Regions from separate parts of the Pseudoalteromonas sp. HL-AS2 genome, predicted to be linked through region 1. Evidence: predicted binding sites of a transcription regulator. Region 1 holds the regulator's gene; the other holds the start of a gene.
The links. The regulator ArgR, encoded in region 1, controls arginine synthesis, uptake and breakdown. The targets are predictions, from matches to a motif close to ANTGAATANNTATTCANT.
Positions count from the first base shown of each region.

Region 2: argC (N-acetyl-gamma-glutamyl-phosphate reductase) is a predicted target of ArgR. The motif match lies at 5,277-5,294, and genes of this name have one in related genera.

Region 1 covers NZ_CP133571.1:2,773,961-2,781,476, reverse strand. Annotated here, with positions in the region: gene RB215_RS12975 (ABC transporter ATP-binding protein) at 1-228, shown strand, start outside; gene RB215_RS12970 (Dyp-type peroxidase) at 279-1,178, shown strand; gene argR (transcriptional regulator ArgR) at 1,194-1,661, opposite strand; gene mdh (malate dehydrogenase) at 1,888-2,820, shown strand; gene ispB (octaprenyl diphosphate synthase) at 2,924-3,895, opposite strand; gene rplU (50S ribosomal protein L21) at 4,318-4,629, shown strand; gene rpmA (50S ribosomal protein L27) at 4,646-4,903, shown strand; gene cgtA (Obg family GTPase CgtA) at 5,134-6,291, shown strand; gene folA (type 3 dihydrofolate reductase) at 6,365-6,856, shown strand; gene RB215_RS12930 (DUF3718 domain-containing protein) at 6,936-7,313, shown strand.
Region 2 covers NZ_CP133571.1:2,414,822-2,422,337, reverse strand. Annotated here, with positions in the region: gene RB215_RS11250 (tRNA (guanosine(46)-N(7))-methyltransferase TrmB) at 1-234, shown strand, start outside; gene RB215_RS11245 (GGDEF domain-containing protein) at 244-2,109, opposite strand; gene panP (pyridoxal-dependent aspartate 1-decarboxylase PanP) at 2,378-4,003, shown strand; gene argE (acetylornithine deacetylase) at 4,067-5,221, opposite strand; gene argC (N-acetyl-gamma-glutamyl-phosphate reductase) at 5,446-6,456, shown strand; gene argB (acetylglutamate kinase) at 6,457-7,224, shown strand; gene RB215_RS11220 (ornithine carbamoyltransferase) at 7,232-7,516, shown strand, end outside.

The DNA of each region.
Region 1 (7,516 bases):
TATGTGCGTCCTCATCAAATAGAGCTAATGAGCGACAATAAAAAAGATAGCCATAGTGAACGCGCCACCATATTAAGCAGTCGTTTTATTGGTTCGGCTTATGTTTACACTGTAGTTATTGCACAACAAGAAATAGAAGTTGCAGCGCAATATGGCCAGTCATTTGTTCAAAATGAGCAGGTTATAATAAAAATAAAACCCCACACGGTGAATTTTTTCGAATCATAAATTAATTTGTTATTCGCTGTGTTTATCTATTTATAAGCTAAGGAATAACAATGGCACAAGCGCAATCAGGGATTTGTGCTGAAGCAAACTTACACGGTTTGCATTTATTTTTTAATGTGTTTGATGGCCAAGATGAGTCATTACGTACAAAGCTCAAGCAAGTAAGCGCTATTGAGGAAGAGTTTAGCGATCAGTTTTCTGAATCTATGCTTTCTTGTATGGTGGCTATTGGTGCACAGTATTGGCCGCATATTTTGCCAGAGTATATCCCCAGTGAACTACAAAGCTTTCCTAATATAAATCATAATGAACACGCAATGAGCGTGCAGCCGTGTGATTTGTTTGTGCAAATACGTTCAGACCGCGAAGACGTTAATCATTTATTTGCACTGCAAATTTTAAAGTTATTTGCACCAGATGTAGAGCTGGTGGAACAAATTCGTAATTTTAGATTTTTAGATGGTCGCGATTTCAATGGTTTTATTTATGGTGGCAAAATGCCGCATGGCCGACAAAAGCGGGCAACGGCGTTAATAAATAAACCAGGTAGCTTTGAGGATCAAGGCAGTTATATTCATGTGCAACGTTATAAGCACGATCTAAGCGTATGGCAGCATCTATCGCTAGATGAGCAAGAGCAAATAATAGGTCGCACTCGCTTAGACAACACTCTTATAGCCCCAGCGCTTGAAACCAGCCATGCACAACGCAGTGAATTAAAAGATGAGCAAGGCCAGCCAATATTACTTAATCAAGGCATGCCTTATGGCGATGTTTACGAGCAAGGAATGCTGTCAATTACTTGCTCGGCCAGTGGAACCGCATTTGAACAGGTATTAAAAAGTCGTTTAGGTGAGGGGGAGTGCTATGATCATTGGCTTGATTTTACTCAAGCCGATATGGGGTCTGCGTTTTTTGCACCGTCAGTTGGGTTTTTAAAACAGTTATAACGCATGTTTTAAATACTAAACCGTATCAAATAAAATACGTACCCGCTCTAGGGTTAAGTCTATTTCAGATATTTTAGCTGGGGCAATAAAAATAGTGTCGTCGCCAGCTATAGTACCTAACACGCCATCGGCTTTACCTAATGAGTCAAGTAAACGCGCAATAAGCTGAGCCGCGCCTGGACTGGTACGGATAATAATCATCATTTCGTTATGCATTATATCAATAACAAGCTGGCGCAACGGGCTTTTTGCTGTGGGTACGCCCATTTCTGCTGGCAAGCAATACACCATTTCTTGTTTGGCATTGCGCGTTCGTACCGCGCCAAACTTACTAAGCATGCGCGACACTTTACTTTGGCTTATATTGTCAAAACCTTGCTCTTTTAACGAATCTACTATATCGCCTTGAGAACCAAAGTTTTCTTCTTTTAAAAGCGCTTTAAATGCTTTTACTAACGCTTCCTGTTTGTCTTGTGGTTGCATAGTTTTTATTTGCTTTTTATTATCCATGCCGCAAATTCTACACAAAAACGAATAATTATGCAGCAGTTGTTTATTTAACTTGCCAGTTTACTGTATTCAGGCCAAATGTTTTTACAACTATGGTCTAAAATATTACGAAAATAGGCAGGATAAATTTGTTTTTAGTCGCTAATTTCTTTATCTTAGAGCCATAAATATTTCCTACCTCAAATCACGGAGAATTCCAATGAAAGTTGCTGTATTAGGTGCTGCAGGCGGTATCGGTCAAGCGTTGTCTTTATTATTAAAAACAGGCTTACCAGCTGGTTCTGAATTATCACTATATGATGTTGCACCAGTAGTTCCAGGTGTTGCGGTTGATCTATCTCATATCCCTACAGCGGTTAAAGTAGCTGGCTTTGGCGCTGATGCGTTAAATGAAGCGCTTAAAGATGCTGATATCGTACTTATTCCTGCTGGCATGCCACGTAAGCCAGGTATGGATCGTGCAGATTTATTTAATGTAAATGCTGGTATCATCAAAACATTAGCAGAAGGCATAGTTGCAAGTTGTCCTAAAGCATTAGTAGGTATTATTACTAACCCAGTAAACGGCACTGTACCAATTGTTGCTGAAGTATTTAAAAAAGCAGGTACTTACGACGCTAAACGCGTATTTGGTATTACTACGCTTGACGTTATTCGTTCAGAAGCATTTGTTGCTGAACTTAAAGGCGTAGACGTAGCAACTGTTAAAGTTCCTGTAATCGGTGGCCACTCAGGTACTACTATTTTACCTCTACTTTCTCAAGTTGAAGGCGTGAGCTTTACAGATGAAGAAGTTGCAGCACTTACTCCACGTATCCAAAATGCGGGTACTGAAGTTGTAAATGCTAAAGCGGGTGGCGGTTCAGCTACTTTATCAATGGGTGCAGCAGCAGCTCGTTTTTGTATGTCTTTAGTTAAAGGCCTACAAGGTGAAGACGTTGTAGATTACGCGTACGTTGCTGTTGAAAATGGCGATGCGGAGTACTTTGCACACCCAGTACGTTTAGGTAAAAACGGCGTAGAAGAAATTCTTTCTTACGGCGAACTAAGCGCATTTGAAACAAAAGCAAAAAATGACATGCTTGAAACACTGAAAAAAGACATCAAAGAAGGTGTTGATTTCATGGCGTAATAGCCAAAATCAAGTGACAAAAAAGCCTGCGTTTGCAGGCTTTTTTATTGCTCGGAATTTAGCTAACCTGCACCCAGGTTAGCTACACATAAAGGCAGTAAAGTTAGTGATCGCGATCAACTGCAATACGGGCAAGGCTCACAAGTGCTTGTTTATATTCAGACTCAGCTAAAAAGTCTAAGCAAGCAATGGCTTTGTCGGCTTCAAGTTCGGCCTTTTGCATCGTAAATTCAAGCGCATTGGTTTGTTTAAGTGCCGCTAAAATTTCTTCAAGATGATCCATGCCATTACTGTGCTCTATAGCGTCACGGATCAGCTGTGTTTGCTGCTCATTACCATGTTGCATTGCATAAATAAGCGGCAGAGTTGGTTTCCCTTCGGCTAAATCATCACCAATATTTTTACCTAATTGATCTGCATCTGCGTTGTAATCAAGTACGTCATCAACGAGCTGAAACGCAGTACCTAAATGCATGCCGTATAGGTTAAGCGCATCAAGCGTGGCTTGGTTTTGCTCAGTAATAATGGCCGCAAGGCCTGTCGCGGCTTCAAATAGCTTAGCGGTTTTAGAGTAAATAACCTGCATATAACTCGCTTCAGTGGTGTCGGGGTCATTACAGTTCATTAACTGTAATACTTCACCTTCAGCAATAATGTTAGTTGCATCTGCAAGCACTTGCATTACCTGCATTTTACCAAGGCCAACCATAAGCTGAAATGAACGAGTGTAAATAAAGTCGCCCACTAATACGCTGGCAGCATTACCAAACTCAGCATTTGCTGTAGGCGTGCCTCGGCGTAAGTTAGATTCATCAACAACATCATCATGTAATAGTGTTGCGGTATGAATAAACTCAACAATAGTTGCAAGTGTAATATGATCTTTACCCTGATAACCCAATGCTCTGGCCGCTAGTATTGCCAACATTGGGCGCACGCGCTTGCCGCCACTGTTTACAATATACAAGCCAAGTTGGTTAACTAACGCCACATCTGAGCGCATTTGCGCATGTATAAGTTGATTGACGTCATTCATATCGTTTTCGATTAACGCCTGGATAGCTTTTATATCCATTGATCTCCGAGCCAATTTTTATGTGTGAACGGCGCAGATTGTACAACAAAAAAAGCACTAGCTCGATATTTTGTGACGATTCCCTGAAAAAACACGGTTAACATCGCTAATTAGCACTTAAATACGAGAGATAGCTGATTAATTAGCGTACAAAGTGTGCTGTAATTTATGTTTATTTATTATCCGTTGTAGTGTGTGTTTAGCTAAGGCAAATTATTTTCACTAATCGTGAAAAAGCGCTTGGCAAAAGGGCTATTTAATATAAAATAGGGGAAATATTGAATTGCTCTCAATGCAGCTACTTTTTATTCATTTTAATTACAAAATAGGCTTGCTAGTTATTACGCCGTAGCGTAAACTTCGCGCCCTATCGAAGAATATTTTAGTTGCGTCGATTTGAGGGCGCACAGACGGAGTTAATTATGTACGCGGTTTTCCAAAGTGGTGGTAAACAGCATCGTGTGACTGAAGGTCAAACGATTCGTCTTGAAAAATTAGACGTTGAAACTGGTGCAGCAGTAGAATTTGATTCAGTACTTTTAGTTGCTGATGGTGAGAAAATCGAGATTGGTGTACCGTTCGTAAACGGTGGTAAGATAACAGCTGAGGTTGTTTCACATGGTCGCGGTGAGAAGATTAAGGTTGTTAAATTTAGACGCCGTAAGCATTCTCGTAAGCAAATGGGCCATCGTCAATGGTTCACAGAAGTTAAAATCACTGGCATTAGCGCTTAATTAGAGGTACTTAGAAATGGCACATAAAAAAGCAGCTGGTAGTACTCGTAACGGTCGCGATTCAGAAAGCAAACGCCTAGGTGTTAAGCGTTTTGGTGGCGAATCAGTTCTAGCGGGTAGCATCATTGTTCGTCAGCGTGGAACTCGTTTCCACCCTGGTACAAACGTAGGTATCGGTAAAGACCACACTATCTTCGCAAAAGCAGATGGTAAAGTTCAGTTTGAACAAAAAGGTCCTTTAAACCGTAAATACGTAACTATCGTAACTGAGTAATCAGTAAGATAGTTAAAAAACCCCGCCTTTGCGGGGTTTTTTGTTTTCATTATTTTACAATATATACCCAAGCCTGCAATTATACCTATGGGTTTAAGTAGCGGGCTCTTTAACGAAGTTATAGAGCGATCTAATTCGTAAAATGGTTCAAATATTTATGCCAATTGGTATTAAGTTGGCTTGGGTATATAATAGTGTTATTAACAAGCCAATCCCTAAAGTGAGTAATCATGAAGTTTGTAGATGAAGTAGAAATTCGCGTAGAAGCTGGAGACGGTGGCGCCGGTATCGTGTCTTTCCGTCGTGAAAAATATATCCCAGAAGGTGGGCCTGACGGTGGTGACGGTGGTGACGGTGGTAGTGTTTATCTACAAGCGGATGAAAACTTAAATACCTTAATTGATTACCAATTTGAACGCTTTCATAGAGCAGATCGCGGTACTAATGGCCGCAGCCGTAACTGTACGGGTAAAAAATCTGACGATTTAATTATTATGGTGCCTGTAGGTACACGTATTATGGACGTTGATACGCAAGAGGGATTAGGGGATTTAACCCAACATGGCCAAAAGATTTTGGTGGCAAAAGGCGGTTTCCATGGCTTAGGAAATGCGCGTTTTAAATCAAGTACAAACCGTGCTCCGCGTCAAAAAACCTTAGGGACAGAAGGCGAAGTACGCAACCTTAAACTAGAGTTATTGTTACTAGCAGATGTAGGCTTATTAGGTTTGCCAAATGCAGGTAAGTCTACCTTTATCCGTAGTGTATCGGCAGCAAAACCAAAAGTAGCAGATTACCCATTTACGACGCTTATTCCAAATTTAGGTGTGGTACGTCCTGAAGCTAATAAATCATTTGTTATCGCTGATATACCAGGCTTAATTGAAGGCGCATCGGATGGTGCTGGTTTAGGTATTCAATTTTTGAAACACCTAGAGCGCTGTAGAATATTACTGCATATTATTGATGTAATGCCAGTTGATGGCTCAAATCCAGTTGATAATGCATTTGCGATTGTTAATGAGTTACATCAGTACAGTCCTAAATTAGCAGAAAAACCGCGCTGGTTGGTATTTAATAAAATAGATTTATTACCAGCTGACGAAGCAAAAGCTTTATGTGAAAAAATTGCACAAGAGCTAGGCGAAACTGAAAATATTTACAGCATTTCTGCTATTAATAAATCAAATACTCAACCACTAATTCATGACGTAATGACATTGCTTGAAAGCATGCCAAAAGAGAAATTCGTTGAAGCAACAGACGAAGAAGTTGAGTTTAAGTGGGACACCTATCATCAAAAAGCCGCTAAAAAGAGCGACGATGATGATGATTGGGATGAGTGGAATGAAGATGATTACGACGTAGAAGTTGTGTACGAGCGTTAATTATAATTAATTACATATAAAAGGAGCTTATGCTCCTTTTTCTTTGTTTAATAATAAATACTGGATAATTAGTGTGATAATTTCAATGATTGCTGCAATGGCAAATAACCGTGTAATTGGCCTTAATAATACAATGCCTTGGCATTTACCTGGAGACTTACAGCATTTTAAAAAAGTAACCACAGGTAAACCTGTGATTATGGGGCGCAAAACATTTGAGTCTATTGGACGGCCTTTACCTGGGCGTCGTAATATTATTATTACCCGTAATAGCCAGTATCAAGCAACTGGAATAGAAATTGTTACAACGCCAGAGGCCGCGTTAAATTTAGTTGCTGATGTGGAAGAGGTGATGATCATTGGTGGTGGAAATATTTATCAACAATTTTTAGAAAGTGCACAAAGACTTTATTTAACCTTTATAGACTTAGATGTTGAAGGTGACACTCAGTTTCCTGATTACGAAAAAGTGGCAACCTGGCAGGTTAAAGATGAAATACAAATGGCTGCGGATGAAAAAAATCAATATAGTCATAAGTTTGTAACTTTATATAAAAACTCTTAACATTATTGCGAAATACTGAGCATATTGGTACAATATTAACTAATCCAATAGGAATAAAGTATTATAAAAAGGGTTTTCCATGATTAAGTTATCAAAGCTAGTTGTTATTACTGCGCTTGCAGCCGGTTCGTTTGTATATACTGCCCCTGCACAAGCAGATGATCAGTTAGCGATTTCTATCTGTGAGTATATTGCAGCGGATGATAAAAATCGTTTACGTAGTAAGCTTAAAAGCTCACGAGTGAAAGTTCGTAATATATACGACGCAGTATTTTGTAACGGCAATAATTTATTGCGTCATGCAGTGGCAAGTAATGCATTAGACAGCGGTGAATATATAGTAAAAAACTTATCTAAAAGCTCGCTAGAAGATGGTGCTGATATATCATGGGCTGAATCGAACGGTCATTCAGGATCGCCCTTAATTACTATAATTAAAGAGCGCGCAGGTCTTTAATTTTACAATAAATACGATTAAACCACGTTTTATACGTGGTTTTTTTACGCCTGTATTTTTATAAATAATTTTAAATAACACAGCACTATTTTAGTATTGTAATCCCCCCCTTTTAACACAAACGCCAACCTTATTAAAAACATAACCCTTTTTACTTATTAACTTACTTATTGTGTTGAAATGAACTTATAGCCGACTCTATA
Region 2 (7,516 bases), 360 kb from region 1:
CGTTGGCACGGCGCGGCTATTTTTCCGTTTATTGTAAAGTTAGGCGGTAAATTAGAGGTTCGCAGTAACTGGGATATTTACGTTAAAGAGTTTGCCAGAGCACTTGAACTAACCGGTAATGCTTGTCAGGTTTCTGCTTATGGGGCAGATGAAGCAATCACCCCATTTGAGCGGAAATACTGGGCCAGTGGCCAACAAAGCCACCGCTTAGTTATTAATTTAACTCAGGGTTGATTAACTTTACTACTCAAATAATGGATTAACATGTGGCGCTGGGTGGGCAATGTAACTACCCTGCATTAGCGTCACATTTACTTTTTTGAGTGCCGTAGCAATAGCTTTGTTTTCTACCATAGAAGCAATTAGTTGAATATTTTGCTGCTTTGCAAAATTGGCTGTGTAATCAACAAATAGCGCCGTGTTCTCATCATTAACTATTTGCTTTATTAGCATGCCATCTAACTTTATTACGTCAATTTCCAATTTTAAAATATTGAGTGTATTTGCAAAGTCATTGCCAAAACTGTTAATCATCACCTTGATCCCCTTACTTTTAACCATAGTTATAAATGCCCTTACGCTTGAATAATTGGCGATAACTTGTGGTTCAAATAAAACTAAAGTGATATTTGCAGGGTACGGATAGCGCTGTAACTCGTAAGCAATGTATTCATTTATGCTAGGGTCTAATATATCTTCAATAGTAATATTTAAACTCCAGCTAATTTGTGTTTTACGAAAGCGGCTAAGACACTGTGAAAATAATGTACGGGTTAATAAGCCATCCATACGCAAGCGTATTACGGTATTTGAAAATGCATCGGGTTTTAAAATTTCGCCCTGTGAAGTCACTATTCGTGGCGTGCACTCGTAGTGTAGTGTTTGTTTAGACTCTATATCAATAACAGCCTGAAAATAGGGCACAACGCGCTTTTGCTCAAACGCTTCACGTACTTCTTTTGCTATTTCTAAATTATATAAATACAGCGACTTTGAGTCATTTATAGCCTCAGAGTAATTAACAACACTAAGGTTACCTTGTTTTGCCTGTAAAGCCGCAATATGGGCATTTTTTAGCAGTAACGACTTGTTTCCTCGGGCAATACCTGCACATAACGTAATGTAAATAAAGGGATTGGTTAAAAATGGCGTATTAAAATTATATGATTGGATTAAATTACTTAGCTCTTCGTATGGGGTTTCTTTGGGGGTTAGTAACACCAGTTTATTGGTTGCTACACGATAAATACGATAATTTACATTGCTGTGCTTTTTAAAGTGTATTAGTAATTTTTTCATTACTTTGTCACCCACTTTAGTACCGTAAAAGCGGTTTATATTTTCAATTTCGTTCACCCAAATTATGGCCATTTGCATATGGTGAACAGGGGTATTTAAAAAATATTTTTCAAGCGCAATATGATTAGCAAAACCACTACCAGAGTCTCTCATGGCAGCGCGTTTAGTCGCGTAGTTATACATAATCAGCAACAATATAATAATAACTAAAAAAAAGCCGCCTAAAACAGCCGATGTTGAGGCGCTTTGCGCTAACTTATTATTAATAGTTTTAAGGCTTATATCGGCAGCAGTTAAATATGTAATGCCATTTTTATCAATATGCGGGATAAAAATAGTTTTAAAGTCGCCCCATTGATCACTCGATATTTCAAAAACAGGCTCAGTAGATAAAAAGGCACCAATATTAGCTTTAGTTGCCTCTGGGTATAAATCTAAAAACTGGGTTACCTTGCCACTATTTTGATCCTCTTGGGTGTAGCTAGAGGCGCTAAAATGAACCTTGCCATTAATTAACACCATAGAATACACGTAAGCAATATCGAGTGCTTGTGCAAGCTCAGAAAGCTGCTTACTTTTACTTTCGTAAGTTGCAAAGCTAATAGTTTGGGTTTTATTTATTTTACTGTGATAGTCATCGCCCAAAATATATTTAACGCTGGTGGCTGCATTAATAAGACGATTATCGAGAGTGTTAATTACATCACTGCGAATGGTGCTATAAGTATAATAAACACAGATAATTAAACTGATTAAAAACAGCATAAAAGCGCTTATTAACCCATTTATTCTTAGTTTTCCTTGTAGCATATAATTCCCTTTTTATTGTTAAATTAATTATACGCAAAAAAAACAAATGCCCAATGACTTAATTGATTTTGAATTAAAAAGATAAAAAACAGCCAAAATTAGTATTATTTGTCATGTCATTTAGCGTTTTTATGGCTTTAAGCGAGACATTTTCTTAATATTGCAGTAAAGTTAGCGCAATTATTAAAAACCCTGTTACTAAAATAGCACCTTAATTTAGTGTGTTTAATAGAGTAGCAGGCGTTTTAGCCACACACTAGGTATTAAGATGGATCAAAAGCGTTTTGCCGTCGCCTCTAAAGAAAGCCTTAAGCGTATATTTACTGTACCTGAAGCGCCAGACTCAACTTTAAGCAAAATAGAGCTTGAAATATCGAGTAATTTAGCAGGTTTTTTAAACGAAAACATTGCGGCAATTGAAAAACCATTACACGAAATTGAAAAAGACTTTCAGTCGGCGATGATCCCAGAGGATCCAACGTTTGTATCTGCTTATGCGCAAGATATAATGGAGCAGCTGGTTGCACACTCTGTGCATACCGCAGCGCCTAGCTTTATTGGCCATATGACTTCTGCTTTACCTCATTTTTTACTACCACTGTCAAAGCTAATGGTAGGGCTAAATCAAAACCTAGTAAAAATAGAAACCTCTAAAGCTTTTACCCCACTTGAGCGCCAAGTGCTTGGAATGATGCACCATTTAGCGTACGGGCAACAACACGAGTTTTATGCTAAATGGATGCACAGTGCAAAAACATCATTAGGTGCATTTTGCTCAGGCGGTACTGTAGCCAATATTACGGCGTTATGGATTGCGCGAAATCGCTTATTAAAACCTGATGGCGATTTTAGGGGGATAGGCGCACAAGGCTTAATTGCCGGTATGCTGCATTACGGCTATAAAGGCTTAGCTATTTTAATTTCTGAGCGAGGCCATTATTCGTTAGGTAAAGCGGCTGATTTATTAGGAATTGGTCGTGAAAACTTAGTGGGTATTAAAACATGCGAAAACAATAAAGTAGATGTTAATGCCATGCGCGAAAAAGCCTTAGAGCTTGAAGCGCAAGGTATTAAAGTAATGGCCATTATTGGAGTAGCGGGTACCACAGAAACCGGTAATATCGATCCCCTTGAAGCGATGGCAGATTTAGCACAAGACATTAATTGCCACTTTCATGTTGACGCTGCATGGGGCGGGGCAACTTTGTTATCTAATACCCATCGCCATTTACTCAAAGGTGTTGAGCGCGCAGACTCAATTACCATTGATGCACACAAACAAATGTATGTTCCTATGGGAGCTGGGTTGGTGTTGTTTAAAGATCCAACCGCTACCGATGCAATTGAACATCATGCAGAGTATATTTTACGTAAAGGCTCAAAAGATTTAGGTAGCCATACACTTGAGGGCAGCCGCCCAGGTATGGCAATGTTAGTACATGCTTGCTTACGTGTAATTGGCCGTAAAGGCTACGAAATGCTAATCGATCGTAGTATTAAAAAAGCCCATTACTTTGCTAATTTAATTAAAGCAGATGAAGATTTTGAGCTGATCTCAGAGCCAGAGCTGTGCTTATTAACGTATCGTTATGTGCCTAAGCAAATAAAGCAGGCAATTGCAGATGCTGATCCACAAACACGGATTGATATTTTTGCCTCACTTAATCGCTTTACTGCAAGTATGCAAAAACGGCAACGTGAATCAGGGCGATCATTTGTATCACGTACGCGTTTAACGCCTACTCAATACGATAATCAGCCCACCGTGGTATTTAGGGTAGTACTTGCTAACCCACTTACATCAGGCGTTATTTTAAAAGAAATTTTAGCTGAACAAAAAGAGTTGGCTAAAACAGATCCGGTATTTAAAAAGTATTTAACCAAGTATATGTAATTAAAATATTAGCTTAAATAAAAAAGACGCTATTTAGCGTCTTTTTTATTTTTATAATCGCAATTAAGAAAAGCTAAAACAACTCGCTTTAATTATATTAGTGATAATTTGCTGTGAAGGCTTAATTTTTTCCATTGCTAAAAATTCATCAGGTTGGTGCGCTTGGTTTATAGAGCCGGGGCCCATTACTATGGTTTCACAACCAAGCTGTTGAATAAATGGCGCTTCAGTACAGTAGTTTACTGCCACCGCTTTTTGCCCCGCTATTTTTTCGGCTAGTTTAACCAAAGCGCTATCGGTGCTACCAGTAAATGCAGGAATTGGTTCGTGTAAATCAATTACGCTTACGGCATTAGGGTATTGCTGGTTTATTTCGTGAGTTGCATCAAGTACTAACATTTGCAGCTCTTGCACGCTTAAGCCCGGTAATGGGCGCATATCTATATGCATTTCGCAGCAACCACAAATTCTGTTCGCGTTGTCGCCGCCATGAATATTACCAAAATTTAAGGTTGGATAGGGTATTTCAAAGTGTTCTATTGAATATTTATGCTTTAACTGTTCTTTTAAGATCAGTAGTTTTGTAATCACTTTGTGCATTACTTCGATGGCGTTAACACCACGTTCGGGATCTGAGCTATGGCCTGAGCGTCCGACTACTCTAATTGCGGTACTCATATGCCCTTTATGTGTAAATACTGGAGTCATATCAGTGGGTTCGCCAATTATACAGCGATCTGGTTTTAAATTTGGATGTTTACAAATTTGTTGAGCACCGGCCATTGTTGTTTCTTCATCGGCGGTGGCTAAGATCAAAATAGGCTGAGTTTGCTGTTTTTCATCAAGTTCACTAATAGCTTGCAGTACAAAAGCAAAAAAGCCTTTCATATCAATACTGCCTAAGCCATATAGTTTATTGTTGTGCTCGGTTAATTTAAATGGATTATGATTCCAGCGGCTATCGTCAAATGGCACTGTATCGGTATGGCCAGCGAGCATTAATCCACCATCGCCTTTACCGCGTTTAGCTAATAAATTATAGCGACCTTTGCCGCCTTTTAATTCGATTATTTCACAGCTAAAGCCTAAGCTTTCACACCATTGTGCCAGTAATTCAATAACATTTTTATTACTCATACACAGGCTATCTTCAATGGCACTAATAGAAGGCGCTGCAATTAATTGTTGGTACATAGAAATAAATGAAGGCAAAGACATAAAAAATCCAAAATAAGTAATCAATTTAATTGCATAACAATATAAAAGTATTTATGATGAATATCAATTCACTTTTTAAGCATAAATATTTTAAAAGTAGCGCCATGAAAATAATACGACGATAATCAACATTCATTAATTAATTAAAGTCTTAATTAGCCCCAGAGCTAGTTTAAGCGAACAACATGGATAAGTAGTAACTAATTTTAAATAACGAGTAAACAATGAATGTAGTGATTATTGGCGCAAGCGGTTATAGCGGCGCAGAACTAGCAAGTTTAGTTGCTAAGCACCCTAAACTAATTTTAACTGGCTGTTATGTATCGCAAGGTAGCTTAGATAAAAATAAATTGCTGAGTGATTTATACCCCGAACACTTAGGGCTACTCGATCAGCCTTTACTGCCTCTTAGTGAATCTGCTTTTAGCGATATTGAAAACAGCGCCGATTACGTGTGTTTATGTACCGATCATAAAGTAAGCGTAGATTTAGCGCCGCGTTTTTTAGCCATGGGGAAAAAGGTATTTGATTTATCTGGTGGGTATCGCCTTGCGAGCAATGACGACTACGTTACTTATTATGGCTTTGAGCACCAACATCCAGAGTTATTAAATCAAGCTGCTTATGGTTTGGCTGAGTGGAATAGCGATGCTATTGCCGCGGCGCAATTAGTAGCTGTAGCGGGTTGTTATCCTACGGCTGCGCTTAATGCACTTAAGCCTTTGCAGCAGGCCGGTTTATTAACTGAGCAAACAATTATAATTAATGCGGTATCGGGTGTAACCGGCGCAGGGCGTAAAGCTAGTATTGGTACCCATTTTTGCGAAGTGTCGCTTGCCCCTTATGGTTTATTTAATCATCGTCATGGCCCTGAAATAGAGCAACACCTTGGTCACAATGTTTTATTTACCCCCCATTTAGGTAATTTCCCGCGTGGTATTTTAGAAACTATTTATGTGCAATTAAAGCCTAATGTCACCATTGAGCAAGTAACACAAGCGTATCAAGTACTTGCCGATGAGCCGTTAATTCGTTTACTGGGCGATAAAATCCCCTCAATTAAAGGCGTAGCTAAACAGCCATATGTAGATATTGGCTGGCAGCAACAAGGCACACAGTTAATTGTTATAGCTGCCATTGATAATTTATTAAAAGGTGCTGCAGGACAAGCTTTGCAGTGTATTAATTTATCAATGGGATTGGCGCATACCACAGGCTTAAAAGGATCGTTTTAAATGAGTAAAAAAACCTGGGTAATTAAACTTGGCGGCGCTGTACTTAATACAGAAAACGCGGCTAAAGCATTATTTTCAGTACTTAATGAGCAGCACAACGCGCAGTTTGTCATTGTGCATGGCGGAGGCGCGCTTGTAGACACTTGGCTTAAAGACGCTGGTTTTGCCAGTGCAAAGCATCAAGGTTTACGTATTAGCCCTAAAGAGCAAATGCCGTACATAGTGGGTGCGCTTGCAGGTTGTGCTAATAAACAATTAATGAGTGCGGCAATTAATGCTGGCCATAAACCAGTTGGTTTAAGTTTGTATGAAGCTGGTGTTACTGCCACGCAAAAACTAAAAGCATTATGTTTAGTGGGTAAATGTACCAGTAACGATGATTCGATTATTAACGATTTACTAAAAATTGGCCGTATGCCAATTGTCAGCTCAATTGGTTTTGACTTGCAAGGGCTTTGGTACAACGTTAATGCTGACGAAGCCGCCGCTGCAATTGCCAACAACTTAAACGCAGAACTAATATTTATGACCGATGTTGAAGCAGTGCTTGATGCAAATAAGCAGCCTTTACATCAACTAGATACAAAACACATTGATACTTTAATAAATGAAGGAGTGATTGTGGGCGGGATGGAGGTCAAAGTTAAGACCAGTCTTCACGCTGCCCAACACTTACGACGCGGTGTGTATATTTCCAGCTGGCAAAAGCCAGAAAACTTAACAGCTTTGCTGCAAGGCAAGCATGTCGGAACTAAAATTACACCATAGGTTTATTATGTTTGAGAATTTTTTAACGGGTTTAGAATTAGACCAACAAGGCGCACTTAACTTATTAAAGCTAGCGCAAGATATTAAAGCAAACCCTAAAAAATACAGCCAAGTATTGGCTGGTAAGTCAGTGGTTACTTTATTTGAAAAACAAAGCTTACGTACACGTTTATCGTTTGATATTGGTATAAATCGCTTAGGCGGCCATGCCGTGTATTTAGATCAACAAAATGGCGCGATGGGTGCACGTGAGTCAGTAAAAGATTTTGCTCTTAATATTTCTACCTGGGCA